Regions from separate parts of the Rossellomorea sp. GAMAL-10_SWC genome, predicted to be linked through region 3. Evidence: a T-box and tRNA genes for the amino acid it is inferred to sense, from the RefSeq annotation. Region 3 holds a T-box; the other regions hold tRNA genes.
The links. A T-box is a leader RNA that pairs with one kind of tRNA and senses whether it is charged. The one in region 3 lies ahead of V5E38_RS15750 (valine--tRNA ligase), so its partner is inferred to be a tRNA-Val.

Region 1 (10,148 bases), 970 kb from region 3:
ACCAAGTTGGTGTAAATGTAAATACAGCATCAGTTTCACTACTTCAATACGTATCAGGTTTGTCCAAAACAGTAGCGAAAAATATTGTTAATTACCGTGATGAAAAAGGGAAAATTACAAACCGAAAAGAGCTTAAAACAATACCGAGATTAGGCGCTAAAACATATGAGCAATGTATTGGATTTTTACGTGTTCTTGAAGGAGATGAGCCTTTAGACCGTACAAGTATTCACCCGGAGAGCTACGTACAAGTAAAAAAATTATTAAAGCAATTAAATTTCTCAACGAGCCAAATTGGTTCAAATGAATTGAAAGAACAGTTAAAAACGATTAATTTAAAAGAAGTATCAGAACAACTAGATATTGGTGAAATTACTCTAAAAGATATTTTAGCATCATTAATGCAACCTGAAAGAGATTTACGAGATGAATTAGCAGCACCAATCCTTCGCCAAGATGTTCTTCAAATTGAAGACCTAAAAATAGGAATGGAACTTGAAGGAACAGTAAGAAACGTAGTCGATTTTGGTGCGTTTGTTGATATCGGGCTAAAGAATGATGGCCTTGTTCATATTTCTAGAATAAGTAGCAAATTTATTAAGCATCCTCTTGATGTTGTATCGGTTGGTCAGGTAGTAAAAGTATGGATTGCTGAAGTAGACCAAAAGAAACAAAGAGTAGGTTTATCTATGTTACCAATTGAATCGAAAGAAATCGTCAAAGCTTAATTTTTTGATAATAAAACCAACATTGATTCAATAATTTAATTTGATAACGGTTTTTTTCATAAAATGCTTTTTGCATTTGAGTTTTAAGCCAACTAGGCATTACCATGATGAAAACCTCCAACTTAAAAATCTTCGCCCATCTTTTTTTGAGGATGGGCGATGAAATAAATGAGTGAGGGGTAACCTTCCGATACACTGTATTAAAAGGATAACTGTATTGTTCATTTTGATAGTAAAAATTACGCCGTTGTAGAGAGATTTACTAAGAGCAGCCCATTTAGCATAAATCGTACTAATAAGATCTTTTGAAATTCTCATTTGTAAGTTTAATGTATGCGCATACCCAAGAATTTGTGAGTTGTTCAGTATAATAAAGAAGAAAAAAGGATGGCGATTCATAAATGGATAATGAGGAGATACAAAAACTAGTTGAAGAACTATCAATCACTTATTTCGATCGACCATTTCTCCACCAAGCTTCTTTCAATACTAGATTGAGGACAACTGGTGGTAGGTATTTATTAAAGACAAGTAATATCGAATTAAATAAGTTTTATTATGAAGAACACGGAATTGGAGAGTTAAAGGGGATCATATTACACGAGCTATGTCATTATCATCTTCATATTATGAAGAAAGGATATAAGCACGAAGATAGAGATTTTAAAGAGCTATTAAAAAAGGTAGGTGCACCTAGGTATTGTAAACCACTAAACTCAATAAAAAAAAGAACGCATTCTTATAAGTATAAATATAGATGTTCAGGGTGTGGGCAAGCTTTCTTAAGAAAAAGAAAAGTGGACATAAGCCGCTATGTATGTGGATCATGCAAAAGTCCATTAAAACTATTATAAATAGTGTTGACATCTAATAGGCATTTAGTTTATATTAATACTTGTCATCACGTTTTAGCAATTGATGAAAAGATTAGTATTTTTCCGCAGTAGCTCAGTGGTAGAGCACTCGGCTGTTAACCGAGTGGTCGTAGGTTCGAACCCTACCTGCGGAGCCATTATTATAGAGAAGTACCCAAGTGGCTCAAGGGGCGCCCCTGCTAAGGGTGTAGATCGTTTACGCGGTGCGAGGGTTCGAATCCCTTCTTCTCTGCCATATATAAGGCCCGTTGGTCAAGCGGTTAAGACACCGCCCTTTCACGGCGGTAACACGGGTTCGAGTCCCGTACGGGTCACCATTTTTATCCTGGAGGATTAGCTCAGCTGGGAGAGCACCTGCCTTACAAGCAGGGGGTCGGCGGTTCGAGCCCGTCATCCTCCACCATTAATTACATATGGTCCCGTGGTGTAGCGGTTAACATGCCTGCCTGTCACGCAGGAGATCGCCGGTTCGATCCCGGTCGGGACCGCCATTATTTACTACAAATTGTAGTATTTTTTTCTTTATTTGGAGAAAAATAGTAAGAGTGGGTTTTTGGAGTTAGCCTTTCTATTTTGAGAGTTAGATCCAAAGTTGAACAATAAGCTTCTACAGATTCTATTGTTAGGGTTATAGAGTTAATTTCTATTTTATAATAAATATTTTGAAATGTCGGATTGTTTTTATCTTGAGGAGTAAATTCGAGAGGTTAAAACATTTCAATATAAAAAAAATCCTGCGGTGTAGGTTCATGAAGGTTACTCGTACTTAGTAAAGAAGTATATTGAAATGTCGGATTGTTTTTATCTTGAGGAGTAAATTCGAGAGGTTAAAACATTTCAACATAAAAAAAATCCTGCGGTGTAGGTTCATGTAGGTTACTCGTACTTAGCAAAGAAGTATATTGAAATGTCGGATTGTTTTTATCTTGAGGAGTAAATTCGAGAGGTTAAAACATTTCAACATAAAAAAAATCCTGCGGTGTAGGTTCATGTAGCATACTCGGGGAAGTAGATCATGCAGCTAGTTCATTGGGCTATAGCCAAGCGGTAAGGCAACGGATTTTGATTCCGTCATGCCCTGGTTCGAATCCAGGTAGCCCAGCCATTTGTTTTTTTGTAAGGATGTCGGATTGTTTTTTATCTTGAGGAGTAATTCGAGAGGTATTAACAATACAACATAAAAAAAATCCTGCGGTGTAGGTTCATGTAGCATACTCGCACTCTAGATAAAGATGAATTTCGAAGTTGTCGGATTGTTTTTTATCTTGAGGAGTTAATTCTAGAAGTAGAAGCAAAACAACATAAAAAAAATCCTGCGGTGCGGGTTCATGAAGGTTACTCGGAGAAGTTGATTCATGATGTAATATCATTGGGCTATAGCCAAGCGGTAAGGCAACGGATTTTGATTCCGTCATGCCCTGGTTCGAATCCAGGTAGCCCAGCCATTTTAGTTTTTTATTAATATGTTTAAGGTAAGGGGATTGCTTTTATCTTAGATGCGATCGTGTAGACAGTAAGTTGGTTTAAAGATATATTGTATTTAGTTATAATTACTTTTAATTATTACGAGCCATTAGCTCAGTAGGTAGAGCATCTGACTTTTAATCAGAGGGTCGAAGGTTCGAATCCTTCATGGCTCACTTTTGTTTATTCGCGGTCGTGGCGGAATGGCAGACGCGCTAGGTTGAGGGCCTAGTGGAGGTTTCTCCGTGGAGGTTCAAGTCCTCTCGGCCGCATCAGTGTTTTCAAGGGTTTTCAAAAATTAATTATTTTTTGGAATTAAAGGCCGTACTCCTTTTTACTCCATATTAGATAAAATTGTAAGATGTTACTGATGTTTTCGGTAACATCTTTTTTATTGAATTTTAAAGTGTTAGATGTGCTATCTTGATAGTAGAATACAATTTTAAAATATTGTGCATCAAATTATATAAAAAGAAATAAGGCTTCTACGTGATGTAGAGGCCTTTTTTGTGTTTAAAAATTGTATGACATTTATAAATCAGTTGGTTACGGTACTAGAATTTGTAAGACTTTAAAATGAATATTAAAAATTTTAAAAATTTATTGTATTTTATGTTATTCTTGATTATAATACAAAGCATAACAAATGAAATGACTTTAAGTGAAAGGAGGTAATCAATGAAAATAGCAGGGATGAATATTACATTCAAGCATTTTCCGATCCAATATTTTTTGGATTGTATGGACCGATTAGGCATCAGTAGCATTGAATTATGGGCTGGTGAACCACATCTCTATGTGTATAGAAATTTGCTTTGCAATTTGAGAGAGATAAAGAAAGAAATTAAAGCTAGAAGTATGGAAATAGTCTGCTATACGCCAGAACAATGCATTTATCCTTACAATCTTGCTGCTTCAGATCTGAATTGGCGAAAAACGAGTATTGATTATTTTATTGAAAATATTCACTCTGCTGTGGAATTGGAGACGGATAAGATGGTAATTACTTCAGGGATCGGTGACTTCTCCCTAACAAAAGAAGAATCGTGGAAATATGCAAGTGAATCAATATATCAAATTACAAAGGTGGCAGAGCAGGAGGGTATCACTCTTGCACTCGAACCGTTAACAAAATTCGAATCTAATTTAATTATTAATACGTGGGAATTAAAGAGAATGATTGACGAAATAAAGTCCCCTTATTTAAAAGGGATGATTGATACTGTTGCAATGAACCTGGCTGGTGAAACACCGGATGATTATTTTTTATTGCTTCCTGAGTTATGTCATTTCCATTTAATAGATGGTGATCGCAAGACAGATTCTCATCTTGCTTTAGATGATGGTCATTTACAATGGAGAGAATATGTAAAAAGCATTCAAAAGCACCAATACGATGGGGCATGCACTCTTGAAATTATGGGGTCAACTTACTATCAAAATCCACTAGATGCTGTTAAAAAATCCTTAGTAAAACTAAATGAATTAGGAATTGTATAATCTAAAAATTTGGAGGAGCCTTTATGAGTAATATTACGCTTACACGAAAGCTTGGATTTTGGTCGGCATTAGCAATTGCAGTTGGTACGACTGTAGGATCAGGTATCTTTGTCTCGTCTGGTGATGTAGCAAAAGCAGCGGGAACCCCTTCTATTTCTATTTTAGCTTGGATTATTGGCGGTATTATCGCTATTCCGCAAGTAATGGTTCTTGCGGAATTATCAACTGCTTACCCTGAAAATGGAAGCGGTTACGTTTATTTGAATAAAGCAGGCTGGAGACCTTTAGCCTTTTTATATGGATGGGCAACATTCTGGGCACTTGATCCACCATCTATTTCGATTATGGCTCTAGCAGTAGTTTCATACTTGGCAAGCTTTTTCCCATTCTTCTCAGGAGTTGCTGGTAAGTTGTTAGGGGTTGCGATCATTTTAATCATAACTTCAATTCATTATCGTAGTGTAAAAGAGGGCGGGCTTTTTCAAGTAATTATTACCGCCGTGAAAATCATTCCGTTCATTATTGTTATTGTTCTAGGTTTAATGTATATGCACCCGGGGAACTTCTCCTATACGCCTCATGGAGAAGTTGTAAAAACGAGTCTAATCGGTGGTGTCTCTGCAACAACCTGGGCATACACAGGTATGGCCGCTATTTGTTTTATGGCAGGTGAATTTAAAAATCCTGGAAAAACGCTACCGCGTGCTCTAATTAGCTCTGTCTTTATTGTATTAATCTTATATACTTTGCTAGCAGTCTGCGTAATTGGATTAATGCCTTTTAGTAAATTGATAGGTTCTAGCGCAGCTGTTTCTGATGCGGTTAAGTATATACCAGGACTATCTCATATTGCTTCTTCGTTTGTTGCGATTACTGCAATTATAGTTATTTTAGGATCACTAAGTTCCTGTATCATGTTTCAACCTAGGTTAGAATACGCGATGGCGAAGGACGGGCTGTTTTTCCAACGTTTTGGTCGTGTCCATCCAAAGTATGAAACACCAAGTTTTTCAATTATTGTTCAAGTTACCTATGCATGTATTCTAGTTTTTGCAACTAATTTAACGACTTTACTAGGCTATTTCACATTAATTCAATTAGTGATTAATATTTTGGATTTTGTAGCGGTTTATAAATGCCGTAAGAGAGAGGACTATAACCCGATTTACAGGATGCCAATGTGGAGACTAACGACGATTTTAGCAATTATTGGAGCTTCTTGGCTTGCTTGGGGTACGTTTACTTGGGCTCCATGGCAAGGGATGGTAGCTGCATTCATTGTTATCGTTACCGGACTACCTGTTTACTTTTACTGGGAAAAACGGTACGGGCCGAATAAGAAAAATGGCGGTAATCTAGAGAAGAATTCAATTATTTCAGGAAGCTAGTGTTCTTTTACTAGCTTTTTAATTTTTTGAAAAATCTTGCTTTATTTGTTATATTTAATTATAATACAAGACATAACAAATATAATTTAGGGGGATCTAACCATGTTAAAATTTGATGAAGCGTTATTTTTAAAACTTGTAGAAAAAGAAGGACTTGCATTTAGAAGTAAAATTGAGGATATCGTCGATTCAATCTGTCAAAAAGGTTACAGCAATCTTTTCCTGATTGGTGCTGGCGGAACGATTGCAATGATGTATCCTTATAAATATATTTTAGAATCAAACTCAACGATCAATGTACATGCCGAAATCGCGGCGGAGTTTATGGTCATGAACAATAAGCATTTTTCAAAGGATTCAGTATGTATTTTCACCTCAGTTTCAGGGACAACACAAGAAACTGTTGCAGCAGCAGAGTTTTGTAAAGAAAGAGGAGCTACTACAATTGCATTAGTAGCGGAGCCAAATACTCCATTAACCCAGGTAGTAGATTACTGTATTACAACCGGCTCGGAAAAGCATTCCTTTGATACGTTCTTTATGTTGTTGTACATGGTAGTATTTCGCTTCATGTATAATAACAATGAATTTCCGCAATATGAACAGTTCACAAAAGAAGTTTCCTTGTTGCCACAAGCAATTTTAGCTGCTGTAAAAGACTTTGATAATAAGGCTGAGGAATTTGCTATTAAACATAAGGATACAGATTATCATATGATGGTGGGCTCAGGTAACTTGTGGGGTAACACTTATTCATACGCAATGTGTATTTTGGAGGAAATGCAATGGATTCATGCAAAGTCCATCCATGCAGCAGAGTTTTTCCATGGTACGCTTGAGCTAGTTGTTGAAGATACTAGTGTTATTTTACTTAAAGGAGAAGATGAAACAAGACCATTGATGGATCGTGTTGAAAGATTTGCTGAAAAAGTTACAAATCAATTAACTGTTATTGATACAAAGGACTTTGAATTGCAAGGCATTAGTGAGGAATTTAGAAAACATTTTTCTGTTAGCGTTAACTGGGCGGTCTTAAGTCGAATCAGTGTTTACCTGGAAAAGGAAAGAAACCACTCATTAGACCTAAGAAGATACTACCGCAAAGTAGAATATTAAAATATTTAGTGGGCACTACATAGTAGTGCTCGTTTCTTAGAATAAAAAGAAGGTTGGGATTAGATGAGAATTGTTACAGTCGGCGATAACTGTATGGATGTCTATCTTACAAACGAGAAAGTGTATCCTGGAGGAAATCCGGTAAATGTTGCTGTCTATTTAAAGGAGTTAGGGGCGGACTCTTCGTATATCGGGTGGGTTGGAAGTGATTCCTATGGTGAACAAATGATTAAGTCAATTCAAAGTAAGGGTGTCGATACATCGTTTATTTCTAAAAAGATAGGAAAAACAGCGGTTACCTATGTTGAATTGGTTAATAATGACCGTCATTTTGGAGATTACGATGAAGGAGTAATGGCACAGTTCACATTAACTGATGAAGAACTGGAGTTTATTCAAACCCATCAACTCGTCCACGCTGGTATATGGGGACATGTTGAGGAGTATTATCCACTTTTTAAACAAAAAGGCTTACTTACTGCATTTGATTTTTCAGACCAGTTAGAGCACGATTTAGTAAAGAAACTACCTAGTTATGTGGACTATTCCTTTTTTTCTTATAAAAAAGATGATGAATATATCAGGGGATTTTTAAAGGAGGTAAAAACAAAAGGTTCCAAGGTTGCTGTTGCTACGCTTGGAGAAAATGGATCTTTAGCTTTCGACGGGAAACATTTTTATCAATTTGGAGTATTGGAAGATAATGTAGTAGATACGATGGGAGCAGGAGATTCTTTCATAGCTGGTTTTCTTTTTGGTACTTTACAGGGCCATTCGATCCAACAGTGTTTGGAATTGGGGACTAAAACGGCTACAAAAACAATTGGATATTTAGGTGCATGGTGACGATGACTAGTCGGCAGTGTATAATAATGTTGAAAAACATTGACGGATAGGATGAAAATTATGAACCTAAATTCTTCAACCCCACAGCCTCTCTATATGCAGATTAGGCAAATGCTACAGAATGATATTCAACAAGGGAAATATAAACCAGATCAACAGATTCCCACAGAAGCTGAGCTTTGTGAAACGTATAATGTCAGTCGAATCACTATTCGAAAGGCTATTGAGGAATTAGTGAAGGATGGTACATTAACACGCATACCACGCAGGGGGACATTTGTAGCTTCGAATAAGTTTAATAATGAACTGCTATCTGTAAGCGGATTCTCGGAGTTTAGCCACCAACTAGGGATGATTCCAAATTCCCGAATCCTTAGAAGTGAAGTCATCCCTGCATCAAAGGATGTTGCAGAACATCTTAAAGTTGGAGAAGGAAGTCGCGTGCTAGAGCTTGAGCGACTTATGTATGTGAACGACCGTCCACTTTTTTATGATATTGCACATTACTCACTAATTCGTTTTCCTGATTTGGAAAAGAAAATTGCAACAGATGAATCCACATATAAAGTACTCTCAAAGGACTATAATACGGAAATCCTAAGCAACGATAAAATTATCGACGTAATCGGTGCGACAAAAGTATATGCTAATTACCTTGAATGCGATATAGGAGCCAATCTCTTTAAAATCCTAAAAATAGCCTATGATTCAAATGAGGAACCTGTCCACCTTTCAACATTTATGTGTGAAACAAGTAAAGTAACCTTAACCGTTCATCGCACAAAATAGAGATAATTCTATTTTAAATAGAATACATATTTTTATAAAAAAACTCACTTTTATTATTTAAAAGTGAGTTTTTGCATTAATAATTTGCAGGAATTACCTGGATAGCTTTAAATTTTTGATTATTATCTGAGTAATGCCACCATTCTTTAGAATAGCCTACAAAACCTACTTGTCTCATTGCCTTATCCATAATTTGATAATTCTTTTCCTGTTCACTGCTTCGTTTATAACTTCGAGATGCTCGTGAAGAAAAATCATCGAATTTAGATTGCATATGTACTTCTATTCCATCTAAAGTACATATTGTAATATCTACCGTTGCGCCAAGTTGGTGTCCACGGATATTTTTAGGATCAGGTTTAGCTACATAATTCGAATTAGGATATGCGTTCCAAAGTGTTTGTTGTGCAGATAAAGGACGATAAGCATCCCAAACTTTAATAGTATATCCTTGTTCTTTAAGGATTACGTTTGCTTTTGCTAACTTTTTTGCTGTGCTTGTCCTAAGTATTGCTTGACTAAAATTATAAATACGTTTGCCAGTAAAGTTATTAGTTGTGTTATATTTCAAGTCAACAATAATACTTTTATCTAATGATTTAACATTAGTGAACTCCGCCGTCACATATTCTCCATTTATAAATCCTGTTGATTTTTTAAACTTAATTTTATACCATCCATTGGAGTGTTTTTTAATAACCATTAAAAGTTGGCCTTTATTAACTGAACCAATCAACTTATATGATGTACTAGGCCCACTACGGACGTTTAATTTATTTGCAGTTACAGTATAAACTTTATTTGCTGCATATGTAGAAGTTGGATTTGTAAAGAAACTTATCGATAGGATTGAAAGAGTTATAAAAACTACAAATATTTTCTTAATAATTCTCATAATTTCACCTTCTTTACTTTTAACAATAACGATTATTCTACAGAAAAGCTCACATTACCTTTCAATTTGAAACTATAAGATAAAATAAAAAACATTACCGTTAAGTAATGTTTTTATTTACAATATTGGAGATAAGAGGCGAGAGATTGCTTCTTTTAACTTGATTATGACTGATCGCTCTTGATATTTTTCAATTGTAAGCTCACTACTATGTTTACTATCAAGTAAAAAAAGATTTTGTAGCTCAGAAGCTTTTTCTTCTGAATAGGTAATTGCGTTTATTTCAAAATTTAATTTAAAGCTACGTGTATCAATATTCGTAGTTCCTACCGAAGCTACTTCATGATCAACAACGATTGTTTTAGCATGTAAAAAACCATTCTCGTAAAGTAATATTTTTGCCCCATACGATAAAAGTTCTCCAGCGTACGATAGAGATGCCCAATACACGAATGGGTGATCAGGTTTACTTGGAATCATTATTCTTACATCGATACCGGATAAAATTGCGATTTTGCATGCGTCCATAATGCTTGTATCTGGAATA
Region 2 (10,148 bases), 1.1 Mb from region 3:
CACGTGGGCAACCTACCTGTAAGACTGGGATAACTTCGGGAAACCGGAGCTAATACCGGATGACATAAAGGAACTCCTGTTCCTTTATTGAAAGATGGCTTTGGCTATCACTTATAGATGGGCCCGCGGCGCATTAGCTAGTTGGTGAGGTAACGGCTCACCAAGGCGACGATGCGTAGCCGACCTGAGAGGGTGATCGGCCACACTGGGACTGAGACACGGCCCAGACTCCTACGGGAGGCAGCAGTAGGGAATCTTCCGCAATGGACGAAAGTCTGACGGAGCAACGCCGCGTGAGCGATGAAGGCCTTCGGGTCGTAAAGCTCTGTTGTTAGGGAAGAATAAGTGCTAGTTGAATAAGCTGGCACCTTGACGGTACCTAACCAGAAAGCCACGGCTAACTACGTGCCAGCAGCCGCGGTAATACGTAGGTGGCAAGCGTTGTCCGGAATTATTGGGCGTAAAGCGCGCGCAGGCGGTTTCTTAAGTCTGATGTGAAAGCCCCCGGCTCAACCGGGGAGGGTCATTGGAAACTGGGAAACTTGAGTGCAGAAGAGGAAAGTGGAATTCCAAGTGTAGCGGTGAAATGCGTAGAGATTTGGAGGAACACCAGTGGCGAAGGCGACTTTCTGGTCTGTAACTGACGCTGAGGCGCGAAAGCGTGGGGAGCAAACAGGATTAGATACCCTGGTAGTCCACGCTGTAAACGATGAGTGCTAAGTGTTAGAGGGTTTCCGCCCTTTAGTGCTGAAGTTAACGCATTAAGCACTCCGCCTGGGGAGTACGGTCGCAAGACTGAAACTCAAAGGAATTGACGGGGGCCCGCACAAGTGGTGGAGCATGTGGTTTAATTCGAAGCAACGCGAAGAACCTTACCAGGTCTTGACATCCTCTGACAACCCTAGAGATAGGGCTTTCCCTTCGGGGACAGAGTGACAGGTGGTGCATGGTTGTCGTCAGCTCGTGTCGTGAGATGTTGGGTTAAGTCCCGCAACGAGCGCAACCCTTGATCTTAGTTGCCAGCATTTAGTTGGGCACTCTAAGGTGACTGCCGGTGACAAACCGGAGGAAGGTGGGGATGACGTCAAATCATCATGCCCCTTATGACCTGGGCTACACACGTGCTACAATGGATAGTACAAAGGGTTGCAAGACCGCGAGGTGGAGCTAATCCCATAAAACTATTCTCAGTTCGGATTGTAGGCTGCAACTCGCCTACATGAAGCCGGAATCACTAGTAATCGCGGATCAGCATGCCGCGGTGAATACGTTCCCGGGCCTTGTACACACCGCCCGTCACACCACGAGAGTTTGTAACACCCGAAGTCGGTGGGGTAACCTTTTAGGGGCCAGCCGCCTAAGGTGGGACAGATGATTGGGGTGAAGTCGTAACAAGGTAGCCGTATCGGAAGGTGCGGCTGGATCACCTCCTTTCTATGGAGACATCATGAACCGATGGTTCATGTATGAAAATGTTTCTTCATTGTTTTGTTTAGTTTTGAGAGTTCACTCTCAACTTTGTACCTTGAAAACTAGATAATGTCATTCATTAAACTGCGTAAGTTTAATCCAATTAGTTTTAAAATTAGTTAAGTTAGAAAGGGCGCACGGTGGATGCCTTGGCACTAGGAGTCGATGAAGGACGGGACTAACACCGATATGCTTCGGGGAGCTGTAAGTAAGCTTTGATCCGGAGATTTCCGAATGGGGAAACCCACTACTCGTAATGGAGTAGTATCTTTACCTGAATACATAGGGTACTGAGGACAGACCCAGGGAACTGAAACATCTAAGTACCTGGAGGAATAGAAAGCAATAGCGATTTCCTGAGTAGCGGCGAGCGAAACGGAAGATAGCCCAAACCAAGAGGCTTGCCTCTTGGGGTTGTAGGACACTCTATACGGAGTTACAAAGGAACGGGGTAAATGAAGCGACCTGGAAAGGTCCGTCAAAGAAGGTAAAAACCCTGTAGTTGAAACCTCGTTCCCTCTTGAGTGGATCCTGAGTACGGCGGAACACGTGAAATTCCGTCGGAATCTGGGAGGACCATCTCCCAAGGCTAAATACTACCTAGTGACCGATAGTGAACCAGTACCGTGAGGGAAAGGTGAAAAGCACCCCGGAAGGGGAGTGAAAGAGAACCTGAAACCGTGTGCTTACAAATAGTCAGAGCTCGTTAACGAGTGATGGCGTGCCTTTTGTAGAATGAACCGGCGAGTTACGATCCCGTGCAAGGTTAAGTTGAAGAGACGGAGCCGCAGCGAAAGCGAGTCTGAATAGGGCGATATAGTACGTGGTCGTAGACCCGAAACCGAGTGATCTACCCATGTCCAGGATGAAGTTCAGGTAACACTGAATGGAGGTCCGAACCCACGCACGTTGAAAAGTGCGGGGATGAGGTGTGGGTAGCGGAGAAATTCCAATCGAACTCGGAGATAGCTGGTTCTCCCCGAAATAGCTTTAGGGCTAGCCTTATGTGTTAGAGTCTTGGAGGTAGAGCACTGATTGGACTAGGGGCCCCCAACGGGTTACCGAATTCAGTCAAACTCCGAATGCCAATGACTTATCCATAGGAGTCAGACTACGAGTGATAAGATCCGTGGTCAAGAGGGAAACAGCCCAGACCGCCAGCTAAGGTCCCAAAGTATACGTTAAGTGGAAAAGGATGTGGAGTTGCTTAGACAACCAGGATGTTGGCTTAGAAGCAGCCACCATTTAAAGAGTGCGTAATAGCTCACTGGTCGAGTGACTCTGCGCCGAAAATGTAACGGGGCTAAACGTATCACCGAAGCTGCGGATTGATACCGTATGGTATCAGTGGTAGGGGAGCGTTCTAAGGGCGTTGAAGCTAGATCGTAAGGACTGGTGGAGCGCTTAGAAGTGAGAATGCCGGTATGAGTAGCGAAAGACGGGTGAGAATCCCGTCCACCGTATGCCTAAGGTTTCCTGGGGAAGGCTCGTCCTCCCAGGGTTAGTCAGGACCTAAGCCGAGGCCGACAGGCGTAGGCGATGGACAACAGGTTGATATTCCTGTACCACCTCATTTCCGTTTGAGCAATGGAGGGACGCAGAAAGATAGGGTAAGCGCGCTGCTGGATATGCGCGTCCAAGCAATTAGGCTGATGTGTAGGCAAATCCGCACATCATAAGGCTGAGTTGTGATGGCGAGGGAAATATAGTACCGAAGTTCCTGATTCTACGCTGCCAAGAAAAGCTTCTAGCGAGGAAATAGGTGCCTGTACCGCAAACCGACACAGGTAGGCGAGGAGAGAATCCTAAGGTGAGCGAGAGAACTATGGTTAAGGAACTCGGCAAAATGACCCCGTAACTTCGGGAGAAGGGGTGCTCTTTTGGGTGTATGCCCGGGAGAGCCGCAGTGAAAAGGCCCAAGCGACTGTTTAGCAAAAACACAGGTCTCTGCGAAGCCGCAAGGCGAAGTATAGGGGCTGACGCCTGCCCGGTGCTGGAAGGTTAAGAGGAGGGGTTATCCCTTACGGGAGAAGCTCTGAATTGAAGCCCCAGTAAACGGCGGCCGTAACTATAACGGTCCTAAGGTAGCGAAATTCCTTGTCGGGTAAGTTCCGACCCGCACGAAAGGCGTAACGATTTGGGCACTGTCTCAACCATAGACTCGGTGAAATTATAGTACCTGTGAAGATGCAGGTTACCCGCGACAGGACGGAAAGACCCCGTGGAGCTTTACTGCAGCTTGATATTGAATTTTGGTACAGCTTGTACAGGATAGGTAGGAGCCTGAGAAGCCGGAGCGCTAGCTTCGGTGGAGGCGTCGGTGGGATACTACCCTGGCTGTATTGAAATTCTAACCTAGAGCCGTGATCCGGCTCGGAGACAGTGTCAGGTGGGCAGTTTGACTGGGGCGGTCGCCTCCTAAAGAGTAACGGAGGCGCCCAAAGGTTCCCTCAGAATGGTTGGAAATCATTCGAAGAGTGTAAAGGCATAAGGGAGCTTGACTGCGAGACCTACAAGTCGAGCAGGGACGAAAGTCGGGCTTAGTGATCCGGTGGTTCCGCATGGAAGGGCCATCGCTCAACGGATAAAAGCTACCCCGGGGATAACAGGCTTATCTCCCCCAAGAGTCCACATCGACGGGGAGGTTTGGCACCTCGATGTCGGCTCATCGCATCCTGGGGCTGTAGTCGGTCCCAAGGGTTGGGCTGTTCGCCCATTAAAGCGGTACGCGAGCTGGGTTCAGAACGTCGTGAGACAGTTCGGTCCCTATCCGTCGTGGGCGCAGGAAATTTGAGAGGAGCTGTCCTTAGTACGAGAGGACCGGGATGGACACACCGCTGGTGTACCAGTTGTTCTGCCAAGAGCATGGCTGGGTAGCTATGTGTGGAAGGGATAAGTGCTGAAAGCATCTAAGCATGAAGCCCCCCTCAAGATGAGATTTCCCATAGCGTTAAGCTAGTAAGACCCCTGAGAGACGATCAGGTTGATAGGTCAGAGGTGGAAGCGTGGTGACACGTGGAGCTGACTGATACTAATCGGTCGAGGACTTAACTAACAAGTTTGATAATGACATTATCTAGTTTTGAGGGTATAAGTTTTATAAAAAAATATTAAAAAAGTTATTGACTTTGACTGATATTTTGATATAATAATTAATGTCCTAAAGAAAATGAATCAAGTGATGATAGCGAAGAGGTCACACCCGTTCCCATACCGAACACGGCAGTTAAGCTCTTTTGCGTCGATGGTAGTTGGGGGTTTCCCCCTGTGAGAGTAGAACGTCGCTTGGTTTGATGGAGGATTAGCTCAGCTGGGAGAGCACCTGCCTTACAAGCAGGGGGTCGGCGGTTCGAGCCCGTCATCCTCCACCATATGCCGACTTAGCTCAATTGGTAGAGCAACTGACTTGTAATCAGTAGGTTGGGGGTTCAAGTCCTCTAGTCGGCACTCTTTTGAGCCATTAGCTCAGTAGGTAGAGCATCTGACTTTTAATCAGAGGGTCGAAGGTTCGAATCCTTCATGGCTCACCATTTTCTCAAAAGAGAATATTTGCGGGTGTGGCGGAATTGGCAGACGCGCTAGACTTAGGATCTAGTACTTCGGTGTGGGGGTTCGAGTCCCTTCACCCGCACCATTTAAATTTATAAGTTATAAGCAGTATACGCGGAAGTAGTTCAGTGGTAGAATACAACCTTGCCAAGGTTGGGGTCGCGGGTTCGAGCCCCGTCTTCCGCTCCACATATGCTGCCGGGGTGGTGGAATGGCAGACACACAGGACTTAAAATCCTGCGGGGGTTGACCCCGTGCCGGTTCGAGTCCGGCCCTCGGTACCATTTATAATATGCGCCCGTAGCTCAATTGGATAGAGCGTTTGACTACGGATCAAAAGGTTATGGGTTCGAGTCCTTTCGGGCGCGCCATATTACGGGAAGTGGCTCAGCTTGGTAGAGCACCTGGTTTGGGACCAGGGGGTCGCAGGTTCAAATCCTGTCTTCCCGACCATTTCAATAAGGGGCCTTAGCTCAGCTGGGAGAGCGCCTGCCTTGCACGCAGGAGGTCAGCGGTTCGATCCCGCTAGGCTCCACCAAGATGATCTTTGAAAACTAAACAAAACATGAAGTAAACGTCAATTATTAGTTTTTTGAGCAATACAAGATTTAAACTTAACTTTTATGGAGAGTTTGATCCTGGCTCAGGACGAACGCTGGCGGCGTGCCTAATACATGCAAGTCGAGCGGACTAATGGGAGCTTGCTCCCGTTAGTTAGCGGCGGACGGGTGAGTAACACGTGGGCAACCTACCTGTAAGACTGGGATAACTTCGGGAAACCGGAGCTAATACCGGATGACATAAAGGAACTCCTGTTCCTTTATTGAAAGATGGCCTCGGCTATCACTTATAGATGGGCCCGCGGCGCATTAGCTAGTTGGTGAGGTAACGGCTCACCAAGGCGACGATGCGTAGCCGACCTGAGAGGGTGATCGGCCACACTGGGACTGAGACACGGCCCAGACTCCTACGGGAGGCAGCAGTAGGGAATCTTCCGCAATGGACGAAAGTCTGACGGAGCAACGCCGCGTGAGCGATGAAGGCCTTCGGGTCGTAAAGCTCTGTTGTTAGGGAAGAATAAGTGCTAGTTGAATAAGCTGGCACCTTGACGGTACCTAACCAGAAAGCCACGGCTAACTACGTGCCAGCAGCCGCGGTAATACGTAGGTGGCAAGCGTTGTCCGGAATTATTGGGCGTAAAGCGCGCGCAGGCGGTTTCTTAAGTCTGATGTGAAAGCCCCCGGCTCAACCGGGGAGGGTCATTGGAAACTGGGAAACTTGAGTGCAGAAGAGGAAAGTGGAATTCCAAGTGTAGCGGTGAAATGCGTAGAGATTTGGAGGAACACCAGTGGCGAAGGCGACTTTCTGGTCTGTAACTGACGCTGAGGCGCGAAAGCGTGGGGAGCAAACAGGATTAGATACCCTGGTAGTCCACGCTGTAAACGATGAGTGCTAAGTGTTAGAGGGTTTCCGCCCTTTAGTGCTGAAGTTAACGCATTAAGCACTCCGCCTGGGGAGTACGGTCGCAAGACTGAAACTCAAAGGAATTGACGGGGGCCCGCACAAGTGGTGGAGCATGTGGTTTAATTCGAAGCAACGCGAAGAACCTTACCAGGTCTTGACATCCTCTGACAACCCTAGAGATAGGGCTTTCCCTTCGGGGACAGAGTGACAGGTGGTGCATGGTTGTCGTCAGCTCGTGTCGTGAGATGTTGGGTTAAGTCCCGCAACGAGCGCAACCCTTGATCTTAGTTGCCAGCATTTGGTTGGGCACTCTAAGGTGACTGCCGGTGACAAACCGGAGGAAGGTGGGGATGACGTCAAATCATCATGCCCCTTATGACCTGGGCTACACACGTGCTACAATGGATAGTACAAAGGGTTGCAAGACCGCGAGGTGGAGCTAATCCCATAAAACTATTCTCAGTTCGGATTGTAGGCTGCAACTCGCCTACATGAAGCCGGAATCACTAGTAATCGCGGATCAGCATGCCGCGGTGAATACGTTCCCGGGCCTTGTACACACCGCCCGTCACACCACGAGAGTTTGTAACACCCGAAGTCGGTGGGGTAACCTTTTAGGGGCCAGCCGCCTAAGGTGGGACAGATGATTGGGGTGAAGTCGTAACAAGGTAGCCGTATCGGAAGGTGCGGCTGGATCACCTCCTTTCTATGGAGACATCATGAACCGTTGGTTCATGTATGAAATGTTTCTTCATTGTTTTGTTTAGTTTTGAAGGATTATCCTTCTATTATAGATATGGGCCTATAGCTCAGCTGGTTAGAGCGCACGCCTGATAAGCGTGAGGTCGATGGTTCGAGTCCATTTAGGCCCACCATATCTTTTTAATATAATAATGGGGCCTTAGCTCAGCTGGGAGAGCGCCTGCCTTGCACGCAGGAGGTCAGCGGTTCGATCCCGCTAGGCTCCACCATTTTTTTATTTTGTACCTTGAAAACTAGATAATGTCATTCATTAAACTGCGTAAGTTTAATTCAATTAGTTTTAAAAATTAGTTAAGTTAGAAAGGGCGCACGGTGGATGCCTTGGCACTAGGAGTCGATGAAGGACGGGACTAACACCGATATGCTTCGGGGAGCTGTAAGTAAGCTTTGATCCGGAGATTTCCGAATGGGGAAACCCACTACTCGTAATGGAGTAGTATCTTTACCTGAATACATAGGGTACTGAGGACAGACCCAGGGAACTGAAACATCTAAGTACCTGGAGGAATAGAAAGCAATAGCGATTTCCTGAGTAGCGGCGAGCGAAACGGAAGATAGCCCAAACCAAGAGGCTTGCCTCTTGGGGTTGTAGGACACTCTATACGGAGTTACAAAGGAACGGGGTAAATGAAGCGACCTGGAAAGGTCCGTCAAAGAAGGTAAAAACCCTGTAGTTGAAACCTCGTTCCCTCTTGAGTGGATCCTGAGTACGGCGGAACACGTGAAATTCCGTCGGAATCTGGGAGGACCATCTCCCAAGGCTAAATACTACCTAGTGACCGATAGTGAACCAGTACCGTGAGGGAAAGGTGAAAAGCACCCCGGAAGGGGAGTGAAAGAGAACCTGAAACCGTGTGCTTACAAATAGTCAGAGCTCGTTAACGAGTGATGGCGTGCCTTTTGTAGAATGAACCGGCGAGTTACGATCCCGTGCAAGGTTAAGTTGAAGAGACGGAGCCGCAGCGAAAGCGAGTCTGAATAGGGCGATATAGTACGTGGTCGTAGACCCGAAACCGAGTGATCTACCCATGTCCAGGATGAAGTTCAGGTAACACTGAATGGAGGTCCGAACCCACGCACGTTGAAAAGTGCGGGGATGAGGTGTGGGTAGCGGAGAAATTCCAATCGAACTCGGAGATAGCTGGTTCTCCCCGAAATAGCTTTAGGGCTAGCCTTATGTGTTAGAGTCTTGGAGGTAGAGCACTGATTGGACTAGGGGCCCCCAACGGGTTACCGAATTCAGTCAAACTCCGAATGCCAATGACTTATCCATAGGAGTCAGACTACGAGTGATAAGATCCGTGGTCAAGAGGGAAACAGCCCAGACCGCCAGCTAAGGTCCCAAAGTATACGTTAAGTGGAAAAGGATGTGGAGTTGCTTAGACAACCAGGATGTTGGCTTAGAAGCAGCCACCATTTAAAGAGTGCGTAATAGCTCACTGGTCGAGTGACTCTGCGCCGAAAATGTAACGGGGCTAAACGTATCACCGAAGCTGCGGATTGATACCGTATGGTATCAGTGGTAGGGGAGCGTTCTAAGGGCGTTGAAGCTAGATCGTAAGGACTGGTGGAGCGCTTAGAAGTGAGAATGCCGGTATGAGTAGCGAAAGACGGGTGAGAATCCCGTCCACCGTATGCCTAAGGTTTCCTGGGGAAGGCTCGTCCTCCCAGGGTTAGTCAGGACCTAAGCCGAGGCCGACAGGCGTAGGCGATGGACAACAGGTTGATATTCCTGTACCACCTCATTTCCGTTTGAGCAATGGAGGGACGCAGAAAGATAGGGTAAGCGCGCTGCTGGATATGCGCGTCCAAGCAATTAGGCTGATGTGTAGGCAAATCCGCACATCATAAGGCTGAGTTGTGATGGCGAGGGAAATATAGTACCGAAGTTCCTGATTCTACGCTGCCAAGAAAAGCTTCTAGCGAGGAAATAGGTGCCTGTACCGCAAACCGACACAGGTAGGCGAGGAGAGAATCCTAAGGTGAGCGAGAGAACTATGGTTAAGGAACTCGGCAAAATGACCCCGTAACTTCGGGAGAAGGGGTGCTCTTTTGGGTGTATGCCCGGGAGAGCCGCAGTGAAAAGGCCCAAGCGACTGTTTAGCAAAAACACAGGTCTCTGCGAAGCCGCAAGGCGAAGTATAGGGGCTGACGCCTGCCCGGTGCTGGAAGGTTAAGAGGAGGGGTTATCCCTTACGGGAGAAGCTCTGAATTGAAGCCCCAGTAAACGGCGGCCGTAACTATAACGGTCCTAAGGTAGCGAAATTCCTTGTCGGGTAAGTTCCGACCCGCACGAAAGGCGTAACGATTTGGGCACTGTCTCAACCATAGACTCGGTGAAATTATAGTACCTGTGAAGATGCAGGTTACCCGCGACAGGACGGAAAGACCCCGTGGAGCTTTACTGCAGCTTGATATTGAATTTTGGTACAGCTTGTACAGGATAGGTAGGAGCCTGAGAAGCCGGAGCGCTAGCTTCGGTGGAGGCGTCGGTGGGATACTACCCTGGCTGTATTGAAATTCTAACCTAGAGCCGTGATCCGGCTCGGAGACAGTGTCAGGTGGGCAGTTTGACTGGGGCGGTCGCCTCCTAAAGAGTAACGGAGGCGCCCAAAGGTTCCCTCAGAATGGTTGGAAATCATTCGAAGAGTGTAAAGGCATAAGGGAGCTTGACTGCGAGACCTACAAGTCGAGCAGGGACGAAAGTCGGGCTTAGTGATCCGGTGGTTCCGCATGGAAGGGCCATCGCTCAACGGATAAAAGCTACCCCGGGGATAACAGGCTTATCTCCCCCAAGAGTCCACATCGACGGGGAGGTTTGGCACCTCGATGTCGGCTCATCGCATCCTGGGGCTGTAGTCGGTCCCAAGGGTTGGGCTGTTCGCCCATTAAAGCGGTACGCG
Region 3 (10,148 bases):
GCTAGAGAAAAAGGTTTGAATAATATTATTGTTCCTAGTAAATTTACAACAGAGGCCTTAATTAAAAAAATAGTAGATGATCTTGAGTAATCAGATCGTCTTTATAAGAAGGAGAAAAAAATGACTTATTCTATTCCGTTTGATCGTCACCGTCGTTTAAGAAGTACACAAGCATTACGCTCTATGGTTAGAGAGACTCATTTGCATAAAGAAGATTTTATTTATCCTCTTTTTGTTGTTGAAGGACAAGGGGTAAAAAATCCTATTAGTTCAATGCCAGGTGTATTTCAATTTTCTTTAGATGAATTAAAAAAAGAAATGGATGAAATTGTATCATTAGGTATAAAATCTGTCATATTCTTTGGTATTCCTGATGTAAAAGACGCAGTAGGTTCTGAAGCGTACTGTGCAACTGGAATCGTTCAACGTGCGATTTCACAAACGAAAGAACAATATCCTGAAATGATTGTTATTGCAGATACATGTTTATGTGAGTATACAGATCATGGACATTGTGGAGTTTTAGAAGATGGGTATGTTAATAATGATGAATCGTTAATACTATTAGCAAAAACAGCAGTAAGTCAAGCACAGGCTGGCGCAGATATTATTGCTCCTTCAAATATGATGGATGGATTCGTAGCAACAATTCGCCATGCTTTAGATGAAGCTGGATTTGATAATATTCCAATTATGTCTTATGCAGTAAAATATGCTTCAGCGTTTTATGGACCATTCCGTGAGGCAGCTCAAAGTGCTCCAGGACAAGGTGATCGTAAGGCTTATCAAATGGACCCTGCAAATCGTTTAGAAGCGTTCCGTGAAGCAGAATCAGATACAGTTGAAGGTGCAGATTTCTTAATCATTAAACCAGCTCTTTCATATTTAGATATCATTCGAGATATCAGAAATAACTATCACCAACCAATCGTTGCTTATAATGTTAGTGGAGAATATGCAATGGTTAAAGCTGCTGCATTGAATGGTTGGATTGAAGAAGAAAAAGTTGTAATGGAAAAATTAATTAGTATGAAACGTGCTGGTGCAGATATGATTATGACTTATCATGCTAAAGATGCTTGCAGATGGTTATCAGAAGGGAAGTAATTATAAATGAGATCATATAACAAGTCAATTGAAGCTTTTGAAGAGGCAAAACAAGTACTTCCTGGTGGAGTAAATAGTCCGGTACGTGCATTTAAAAGTGTTAATATGTCACCAATTTTTATGAGTCATGGAAAAGGTTCTAAAATATATGACATAGACGGAAATGAGTATATTGATTATGTATTATCTTGGGGACCTCTAATTTTAGGTCACTCAAATGAGCGTGTAGTTGAAGGCTTAAAGCGAACAGCAGAAACTGGAACTAGCTTTGGAGCACCAACATTAAAAGAAACAGAATTAGCTAAACTTGTAATCGAAAGAGTGCCTTCGATTGAAGTTGTTCGAATGGTTAACTCAGGAACAGAAGCGACAATGAGTGCTTTACGTCTTGCTCGCGGATTTACTGGTCGAAACAAAATCTTAAAATTTGAAGGATGCTACCACGGACATGGTGATTCCTTATTAATTAAAGCAGGATCTGGTGTAGCTACACTTGGCTTACCAGATAGCCCTGGTGTACCTGAAGGTGTTGCATCAAATACAATCACTGTTCCTTATAATGATTTAGAAAGTATAAGATATGCTTTTGAACAATTTGGAGATGACCTAGCAGCGGTTATTGTTGAGCCGGTTGCAGGTAATATGGGTGTTGTTCCACCAGTTGAAGGTTTCTTAAAAGGCTTAAGAGAAATTACGACTCAATATGGTACATTATTAATTTTTGACGAAGTTATGACTGGCTTCCGTGTAGGATATAATTGTGCACAAGGTCATTTTGGTGTAACGCCTGATATCACTTGCTTAGGAAAAGTGATCGGTGGAGGTTTACCAGTAGGTGCATATGGTGGTAAAGCTGAAATCATGAATCAAATTGCTCCAAGTGGCCCAATTTATCAAGCTGGAACTCTTTCAGGAAATCCTTTAGCGATGACGGCTGGTTACGAAACATTAAGTCAGCTATCGAAAGAAGATTATGTAGAATTTAACCGTAAAGCTGATTTGCTAGAAGCTGGTTATAAAGCTGCAGCTGAAAAATACAATATTCCACATTGTATTAATCGTGCAGGTTCAATGGTTGGATTCTTCTTCACAAACGAAAAAGTTGAAAATTACGAAGCAGCAAAAACATCTAATTTAGAAATGTTTGCTAAATACTATCAACTAATGGCTGAACAAGGTGTCTTCTTACCACCATCACAATTTGAAGGTTTATTCCTATCAACTTCACATACAGACGAAGATATTCAAAAAACAATTGCAGCTGCTGAATACGCATTTTCGCAATTAGTTTAATTTAAGGTGGTGTCCTATTTTTAGGGCACCTTATTTGTTATAGCAAAAAGAGTTGGTAAAGCTTCAGTAGAACGACTGTATAAAAAAATAGAGAAGTTCAAGCTATAAATAGATAGAGAGGAGAATTGTAAATAAGATGCCGATCTATGTAAAAATAGATGAGGAGAATCTACAAAAAAAGTTAACTGCAAATAAAATCAGGAAATCGCAAATATTATTAGCAAACCTGCAATAAAAATCCAAAGAATTGCAATTAACATGTAAAATTACCCATACCAGTTAATATTGACCTAAAAAACTATACAAAAGTAGATATTTTCAAATATTTACCTTTAAAGATTGTACATTTCATTATCGAAGAAAAATCTATAAATATGATTAAGCGAATGAAAAAGACTCTATAGTTCCTCATCTACTAATTAGTAAAAAATTTCAATGACATAGTTGCTCATTTTTCTCCCAAGTTTTTTCTGATACTATTCGTCCAGTGCTTCTTAAATACCACTTTTGATTTTTCTTTTTCCTACTCCCTTATCACTGTTTTTCTTGAATCCTGCGATTATTAAACCTTTCTTAATATAAAATAACAATCTTTTCTTCATAAATTTTTCGTTTCTTTCATAAAAATGTAATGTCATAGACCAAATTGGACGATGAGAGGAGGACATTAACGTGTCTTCAGAAAATCAAACAAATATTCGCTTTTCATTGAAAGAAACTGTCTGGTTCCAAAAAGGACAGGAAGTTAAAGAGGTAAGGTCACTCTCGTTAAATCCAGACATTACTATACAGCAATTTGAAGAATATGTTCAAGTGAAGGGTGTCTTAACCTTAGAAGGTAATTACACACCTGATTTATCAAATCAAGGTGATTATTACTCATTAAGAGAATTAGCACCTTCAAGAATGATAGAAAATGTAATCGCTCTTGAAGATGGAAGTTGTGAAATGAATCATCAGTTCCCTGTAGATATTTCAATACCATTAACTAGGATTACTGATCTTGAAAATCTATGTGTTTCTGTAGAGACATTTGATTATCAAATAGCTGAAAAAGGTAGTATTCAAATTGCTGCTGATTTATGTATTTCTGGTTTACATGACCATAATAGAGCAGTAGAAACTTATCAAGAACAAAGAGGGTATGAGCAATATAATAGCTACGCATACGAAAACGAATATCGCTCAAGTAATGAAGGAAATGAAGGATATGTGTATCAGGAAGATAGAGAACAAGAAGAACAATTCCAGTTCTTTCATCAACCTACTTCAGAACAGGAAACAAGTGAACAAGATAATCTTTACGGCAGTGATTGGATTCAATCTCTTGAAGAGAATGATGAGCAAGAAGAACAAGACACATATCCTGGGCAGCCTACTTACTTAGAGGTTTTTCAGCCTGAAGAAGTAGTTGAAGATCGAGTCGAAGCAGTTGAAAATGAAGTGGAACATTATTATGAGTTAGAAGAAAGCAATAAACAAAGTTATGAAGAGGAACATTATTATGAGTTAGAAGAAAGCAATGAACAAAGTTATGAAGAGGAACAACAAGTAGAAGAACAATCTAATGTTGAAATTATGGCCCAGTCAGAGCAGTCAGAACAGTTAGAAGAACAATCAGAGGCCCAAGAGGAAGAAGAATATGAAGAAGTATTTAGAGGCTTTAATATATCAGCTGAAGCAATAGAGCCGCAAGCGATGGAACCACAAGCAATGGAACCACAAGCAATGGAACCACAAGTAATGGAACCACAAGCAGTGGATCCAACACCGAGCTTCTTAATGAATAATAATGATGCAGAAGCTAGTCAAAGTGAAAATGATGCACAGGTATCTAACAATGTAAATAATACGTATAATGAGCGACCTAGTTTCTTGAATAATGATTTTAATGTACACAGCTATTTAAACAATTCTTTAAATAGTAGACCTAGCTTCTTAGATAATGATTTTAGTAATTTGCAAAATGCTAATAATGAAAACAATGCTCAAAAAGAAATAGAAAAATATGAAGAACTATATAATCGAACTTTAGAGCAAAACTATCAACCTTATGTTAACCAACAATATCAGCAAGCACCATTTGCATATAATCAAAATCAGGAACAACTCTATCAAAATCCCTTCCCTCAAGTAAATCAAGAAAATAATTTTGAGAATCCAAATGATGTTCGTCAAACACCACCATATTATGCGGATTATTATCAAGCTCAAGTGGAGCAGCAAGAAGCACCACCACCTGAATTACCAAAAGTAGAAATAAAAGCTGATCCAGTTGGTAAAAAGGAAGTAAAAGAAGAAGTAAGTGAAGCAAGAAGTGTTAAAAGTGACAATCTACTATCAAGCTTGTTTACTGGCGAAGGAAGAGAAGATTCTTATACTAAATTAAAATTATATTTAGCTCAAAATGGAGATACAATTGAATCTGTAGCTAAAAAATATAACCTACAAACTCAGCAGTTGAATCGGGTTAATAACTTGAATGATGAATTTTTATCGGAAGGGCAAATCATTTATATTCCTGTAACTGCTATAAAACAATAACCATATGGTGAGAGCTTTGTATTAGTTAAGACACTTGTCTACTAATACAAGGCTTTTACGCATTTAGAAAGTGAGAGTGACGCATCTTGTATAGAAAACCTAAAGATGAAATAAGCGTCATTTTAGCGCAGTATCACATTGTACCAAATTATTTTGAAACTGTTGGTAAGGTCGTTAAGATTTATACGAATCAAGGTGTATTCGCACTAAAAGAAGCAAATGTGAATCGAGTTTATCGAAATAATTTGATTGAAAATGTTCGTTCTTTACAAGATAAAGGCTTTCGAAATGTTGTACCAATATATCATACCCAGAGTGGAGATTATATTGTTGAATTTAATACGAAGCATTACTATTTAATGCCATGGATTGAAAGTGTTGATGAAAAGTCAGATGAGAATTTACATTTTCAACGAATGTTTACTTCACTAGGTAAGATGCACAACAGTACACAGAAAGAGAAAAAGGTAGATAAAGATCAATTACAAATCCATTATGATACGTTAACTAAAAGGTGGAGTAAAGATAAAGATGTATTGGAAAATTTCATTGAGGCTGCAGAAGGTAATTGGTATATGTCACCTTATGAACTAAGCTATTGTACGTATTTTCATAAAATATTAAGTGCACATCAATTTGCTAAGGGACAGTTAGATGAATGGTTTAAAAAAATGAAGGAAACTGAAAATACTAGAGTTGTCATGAACCATGGGAATTTATCTATTTCTCACTTTCTTGTAAATAAAAGAGGTGAAGGTGTCTTTATCAATCTAGAAAATGCACAAGAAACTACACCAATTCAAGATTTAACGAACTATTATAAGAATTCTTTTAAAACTTATCCTATTCAGCAATCTGATCGTAATAATTGGCTTAAAATGTATGAAAAGAATTTTTCATTAAGAGAAGAGGAAAGAATGTTATTTTTAAGTTATATGGCATATCCAACTCAGTTTTCTTCCAAAATTTCTAACTATTTAAAGCGATCCGGGGTTAATAATGAAAAAGACAATGTAAGAGATTTATTAAATGCTTATTGGCATATGATTAATATTGAATATTTTGTCTCAAAAATACAAGAGGATATTGAAGCAGAGAAATCTATAGATGGTTTATGAGTTCAATTTGCATTAGTAAGAGAGAAAATAAAAACATCTATCCAAAAAATGTATCACTAAATGTTAGTAACATGGATAGATGTTTTTTATGTTTATTATTTTACATGACGTTTAATTGCATTTACTACACTTTTACGTACAAAATCCTTGTCCGTAATATGATCCTTTGAAAAAGAAATTCGAACATTATTTTCATCAGAGCCAAATAATTTAGAAAATTTACTAGTTGTTTCTTTTTGATTTTGATTAAGTTGTAGGATTAAGTCGACTGTTTTGTCAAAGCTTAAATAGTTAACTTCAACCTCTTCTAATTTTCCACGGAATTCGCCATTCATTGGGTAAAATTCAAATTCTTGAATAATTTTCCCATATTTCTTTTTGTTTTCACTATCTCTTAATACAAATCCTTCTTCTTGAAGTGCCTGGATTACCGTTTTTAAGCCGACTGAAGGCACTACTTGAACGCCATCAGCATCATATTGGTCAACAGCTTTTTCTATTTCTAAATGAGTTTTAATCCAAATATGGGATTTGTGAAGTGATACTGGTGTATTTTCAGATAAGGTGAAAAAGAAAGGAATAACAACTTCTTCATTTGCATTTATTATACGATCAACTGATACGATAAATTTTTGTAAAGTACCATTCTTATTAATAATCTTATCATTTGATTCAACTTGATATTCAGTCATTACATGTAAAAAGACGGAATCTAGTTCTTGTTTAACTCGACCACCTTTTATATATAATTCACCTTTTACTCGTTCACCAGCTTGATATTCTGTTTTTTCAAGCTTTGTATCGATTCTCGTTCCACCGATTCCGAGAACACGAGCTAATGTATTTTTAAATAACCCCATGAATATCCCCCTAAAAATTATATCTACATACTATATAATTATCGCATAATTAAATAAGTACTAGTATACCAGAATGTTAAATAATCATTACAATTATTTGTCGTATTTTTTTTATGTATTAAAAAATGTGGTACGATATTGACACATATTGAATAATCTAGAAAGAAATTAGAAATAATGTTGACTAAGCTTAAGTAAATTTTGTAGACTATTACATATATTCATAATGAAATGCAATGATAGGGAAGAGTACAACGAACTAGTTCTTCAGAGAGGAAACCATTTGGTGGGAGGTTTCTAGAAAATAGAGTTGGAATGTCGCCCTTGAGCAGTGACTTCGAAAGCTTTTTGTGATTAGAAGTTACCGGATGATCCGTTATCTTTTTTAAGTGTGTCAGTTAAACACAAGTTTTTTCTGACAAAAAAAGGTGGTACCGCGAATTCAACTCCATTCGTCCTTTTCAAGGATGAGTGGAGTTTTTTTATTTTTCAATAAATATTAGAGGAGATGAATCCGAATGGAAACAACAAAAAAATCATTACCAACAAAATATGATCCGAATTTAGTTGAAAAAGATCGTTACCAATTTTGGTTAGATGGGAAATTCTTTGAAGCACAAGTGGAATCAGAAAAGCAGAAATATACAATCGTAATTCCTCCACCAAACGTAACTGGAAAATTACACTTAGGTCATGCTTGGGATACAACATTACAAGATATCTTAACTCGTACTAAACGAATGCAAGGTTATGACGTACTTTATTTACCTGGTATGGACCATGCTGGTATTGCTACACAAGCAAAAGTAGAGGCGAAATTACGAGAAGAAGGCTTATCAAGATATGATTTAGGACGTGAAAAATTCCTAGAAAAAGCTTGGGAGTGGAAAGAAGAATATGCTTCTCATATTCGTTCTCAATGGGAAAAAATTGGATTGGGTCTAGATTACTCTCGTGAAAGATTCACATTAGATGAGGGTTTATCTGATGCAGTAAAAGAAGTATTCGTTAAGCTATACAACAAAGGATTAATCTATCGTGGTGAATATATCATCAACTGGGATCCAGCAACAAAAACAGCTTTATCAGATATCGAAGTTATTTATAAGGATGTTCAAGGTGCATTCTACCATATGCAATATCCATTAACAGACGGAACTGGAAAAATTCAAATTGCAACTACTCGTCCTGAAACAATGCTTGGGGATACTGCAATTGCGGTTCACCCAGAAGACGAAAGATATAAATCAATGGTTGGTAAAACTGTTACACTTCCTATCGTAAATCGTGAAATTCCAATCATTGCTGACGATTATGTTGATATGGAATTTGGTACTGGAGTTGTAAAAATTACTCCTGCCCATGACCCGAATGATTTTGAAGTTGGAAACCGTCATGACTTACCTCGCATTCTTGTAATGAATGAAGATGGTACAATGAATGAAAAAGCAGGAAAATATAATGGTATGGATCGCTTTGAATGCCGTAAACAAATTGTTAAAGATTTACAAGAGATGGGTGTTCTTGTTGAAATCGAAGAACATATGCATTCTGTAGGTCATAGTGAACGTAGCGGAGCGGTTGTTGAGCCATATTTATCAACACAATGGTTTGTTAAAATGCAACCACTAGCGGATGCTGCAGTAGCATTACAAAATTCTGATGATAGCGTAAAATTTGTACCGGATCGTTTTGAAAAAACGTATCTACGTTGGATGGAAAATATCCGTGACTGGTGTATTTCACGTCAATTATGGTGGGGACACCGTATTCCGGCTTGGTACCATAAAGAAACTGGTGAGATTTATGTAAATCAAGAGCCACCAGCTGATATTGAAAATTGGAATCAAGATAACGACGTTTTAGATACTTGGTTCAGTTCTGCATTATGGCCATTCTCAACTTTAGGTTGGCCAAATGAAGAAAGTAAGGATTTCCAAGCTTACTTCCCAACAAATGTATTAGTAACTGGTTATGATATTATTTTCTTCTGGGTATCACGAATGATTTTCCAAGGAATTGAATTTACTGGTAAACGTCCATTTAACGATGTTTTAATTCATGGCTTAGTACGTGATGAGCAAGGACGTAAAATGAGTAAATCACTTGGTAATGGTGTTGACCCAATGGATGTTATTGAGAAATATGGAGCAGATTCATTACGTTACTTCTTAACAACAGGAAGTTCACCGGGCCAAGATTTACGTTTCAGTATTGAAAAAGTTGAAGCTACTTGGAACTTTGTAAACAAAATTTGGAATGCTTCTCGTTTTGCTTTAATGAATATGGAAGGTTTCACATATGAAAATATCGATTTAACGAAAGAAAAATCTGTTGCTGATGAATGGATTTTAACTCGTTTAAATGAAACAATTGAAAGTGTAACAGCTTTAATCGATCGTTATGAATTTGGTGAAGTTGGCCGTGTACTTTATAACTTCATATGGGACGATGTTTGTGACTGGTATATTGAAATGGCAAAGATTCCTTTATACGGTGAAAATGAAGATGCAAAAAATATGACTCGTTCAGTTCTTGCTTACGTATTAGAAAGTACAATGAAGCTTTTACATCCATTTATGCCTTTCGTAACTGAAGAAATTTGGCAATCTCTACCACACCAAGGGGAGTCTATTACAGTTTCTGCTTGGCCGACAGTTAGAGAGGAATTAACAAATAAAGAAGCTTCTGAAACGATGAAAATATTAGTTGAGTTAATTCGTTCAGTTCGTAATATTCGTGCAGAAGTAAACACGCCAATGAGCAAAAAAGTTCAACTAATGATCTCTGCAAAGGATGAAACGATTGCAGCTGCATTAGAAGAAAATCGTTCATATATCGAGCGCTTCTGTAATCCAGAAGAATTAACAATTTCTACTAACTTAACTGCACCAGAAAAATCGATGTCTGCAGTAATTAGTGGAGCTGAGCTTTATCTTCCTCTAGAAGGTTTAATTAATCTTGAAGAAGAGAAAAAACGTTTAGAGAAAGAATTAGAAAAATGGACTAGTGAAGTTGAACGAGTTCAAAAGAAATTAAGTAACCAAGGATTTGTAGCGAAAGCTCCTGCAGCAGTTATTGAAGAAGAGCGTCGTAAAGAAAAAGATTATCTTGAAAAACAAGAATCTGTAAGAGCTCGAATTGCAGAACTAAGTAAATAAGTAGTTTAAGCAGGCGAGCTAATCGACTGTAATAAAAGTTAGTAAAATAAAAACGACGAATTGAG

Region 1: it has a tRNA-Val gene. The T-box ahead of V5E38_RS15750 (valine--tRNA ligase) is inferred to sense a tRNA for this amino acid. The anticodon was not compared.
Region 2: it has a tRNA-Val gene. The T-box ahead of V5E38_RS15750 (valine--tRNA ligase) is inferred to sense a tRNA for this amino acid. The anticodon was not compared.

What each region holds. Positions count from the first base shown of each region.
Region 1 is NZ_CP144911.1:4,130,860-4,141,007, reverse strand. Features, by position in the region: partial or broken gene V5E38_RS20020 (helix-hairpin-helix domain-containing protein) at 1-728, shown strand, start outside; gene cmpA (cortex morphogenetic protein CmpA) at 718-828, opposite strand; gene V5E38_RS20010 (SprT family zinc-dependent metalloprotease) at 1,130-1,582, shown strand; tRNA gene V5E38_RS20005 (tRNA-Asn) at 1,666-1,740, shown strand; tRNA gene V5E38_RS20000 (tRNA-Ser) at 1,748-1,838, shown strand; tRNA gene V5E38_RS19995 (tRNA-Glu) at 1,846-1,920, shown strand; tRNA gene V5E38_RS19990 (tRNA-Val) at 1,931-2,006, shown strand; tRNA gene V5E38_RS19985 (tRNA-Asp) at 2,019-2,094, shown strand; tRNA gene V5E38_RS19980 (tRNA-Gln) at 2,634-2,708, shown strand; tRNA gene V5E38_RS19975 (tRNA-Gln) at 2,974-3,048, shown strand; tRNA gene V5E38_RS19970 (tRNA-Lys) at 3,171-3,243, shown strand; tRNA gene V5E38_RS19965 (tRNA-Leu) at 3,257-3,339, shown strand; gene V5E38_RS19960 (sugar phosphate isomerase/epimerase family protein) at 3,746-4,567, shown strand; gene V5E38_RS19955 (amino acid permease) at 4,591-5,955, shown strand; gene V5E38_RS19950 (SIS domain-containing protein) at 6,058-7,071, shown strand; gene frlD (carbohydrate kinase family protein) at 7,135-7,917, shown strand; gene V5E38_RS19940 (GntR family transcriptional regulator) at 7,978-8,706, shown strand; gene V5E38_RS19935 (M15 family metallopeptidase) at 8,783-9,601, opposite strand; gene cls (cardiolipin synthase) at 9,719-10,148, opposite strand, start outside.
Region 2 is NZ_CP144911.1:4,257,168-4,267,315, reverse strand. Features, by position in the region: rRNA gene V5E38_RS20755 (16S ribosomal RNA) at 1-1,434, shown strand, start outside; rRNA gene V5E38_RS20750 (23S ribosomal RNA) at 1,588-4,525, shown strand; rRNA gene rrf (5S ribosomal RNA) at 4,645-4,760, shown strand; tRNA gene V5E38_RS20740 (tRNA-Val) at 4,766-4,841, shown strand; tRNA gene V5E38_RS20735 (tRNA-Thr) at 4,845-4,917, shown strand; tRNA gene V5E38_RS20730 (tRNA-Lys) at 4,925-5,000, shown strand; tRNA gene V5E38_RS20725 (tRNA-Leu) at 5,022-5,104, shown strand; tRNA gene V5E38_RS20720 (tRNA-Gly) at 5,134-5,208, shown strand; tRNA gene V5E38_RS20715 (tRNA-Leu) at 5,217-5,303, shown strand; tRNA gene V5E38_RS20710 (tRNA-Arg) at 5,314-5,390, shown strand; tRNA gene V5E38_RS20705 (tRNA-Pro) at 5,396-5,472, shown strand; tRNA gene V5E38_RS20700 (tRNA-Ala) at 5,482-5,557, shown strand; rRNA gene V5E38_RS20695 (16S ribosomal RNA) at 5,640-7,189, shown strand; tRNA gene V5E38_RS20690 (tRNA-Ile) at 7,282-7,358, shown strand; tRNA gene V5E38_RS20685 (tRNA-Ala) at 7,379-7,454, shown strand; rRNA gene V5E38_RS20680 (23S ribosomal RNA) at 7,535-10,148, shown strand, end outside.
Region 3 is NZ_CP144911.1:3,165,188-3,175,335, reverse strand. Features, by position in the region: gene V5E38_RS15780 (uroporphyrinogen-III synthase) at 1-90, shown strand, start outside; gene hemB (porphobilinogen synthase) at 121-1,107, shown strand; gene hemL (glutamate-1-semialdehyde 2,1-aminomutase) at 1,114-2,400, shown strand; gene V5E38_RS15765 (LysM peptidoglycan-binding domain-containing protein) at 3,073-4,944, shown strand; gene ysxE (spore coat protein YsxE) at 5,031-6,062, shown strand; gene V5E38_RS15755 (sporulation protein) at 6,158-6,922, opposite strand; T-box leader at 7,150-7,385, shown strand; gene V5E38_RS15750 (valine--tRNA ligase) at 7,441-10,083, shown strand.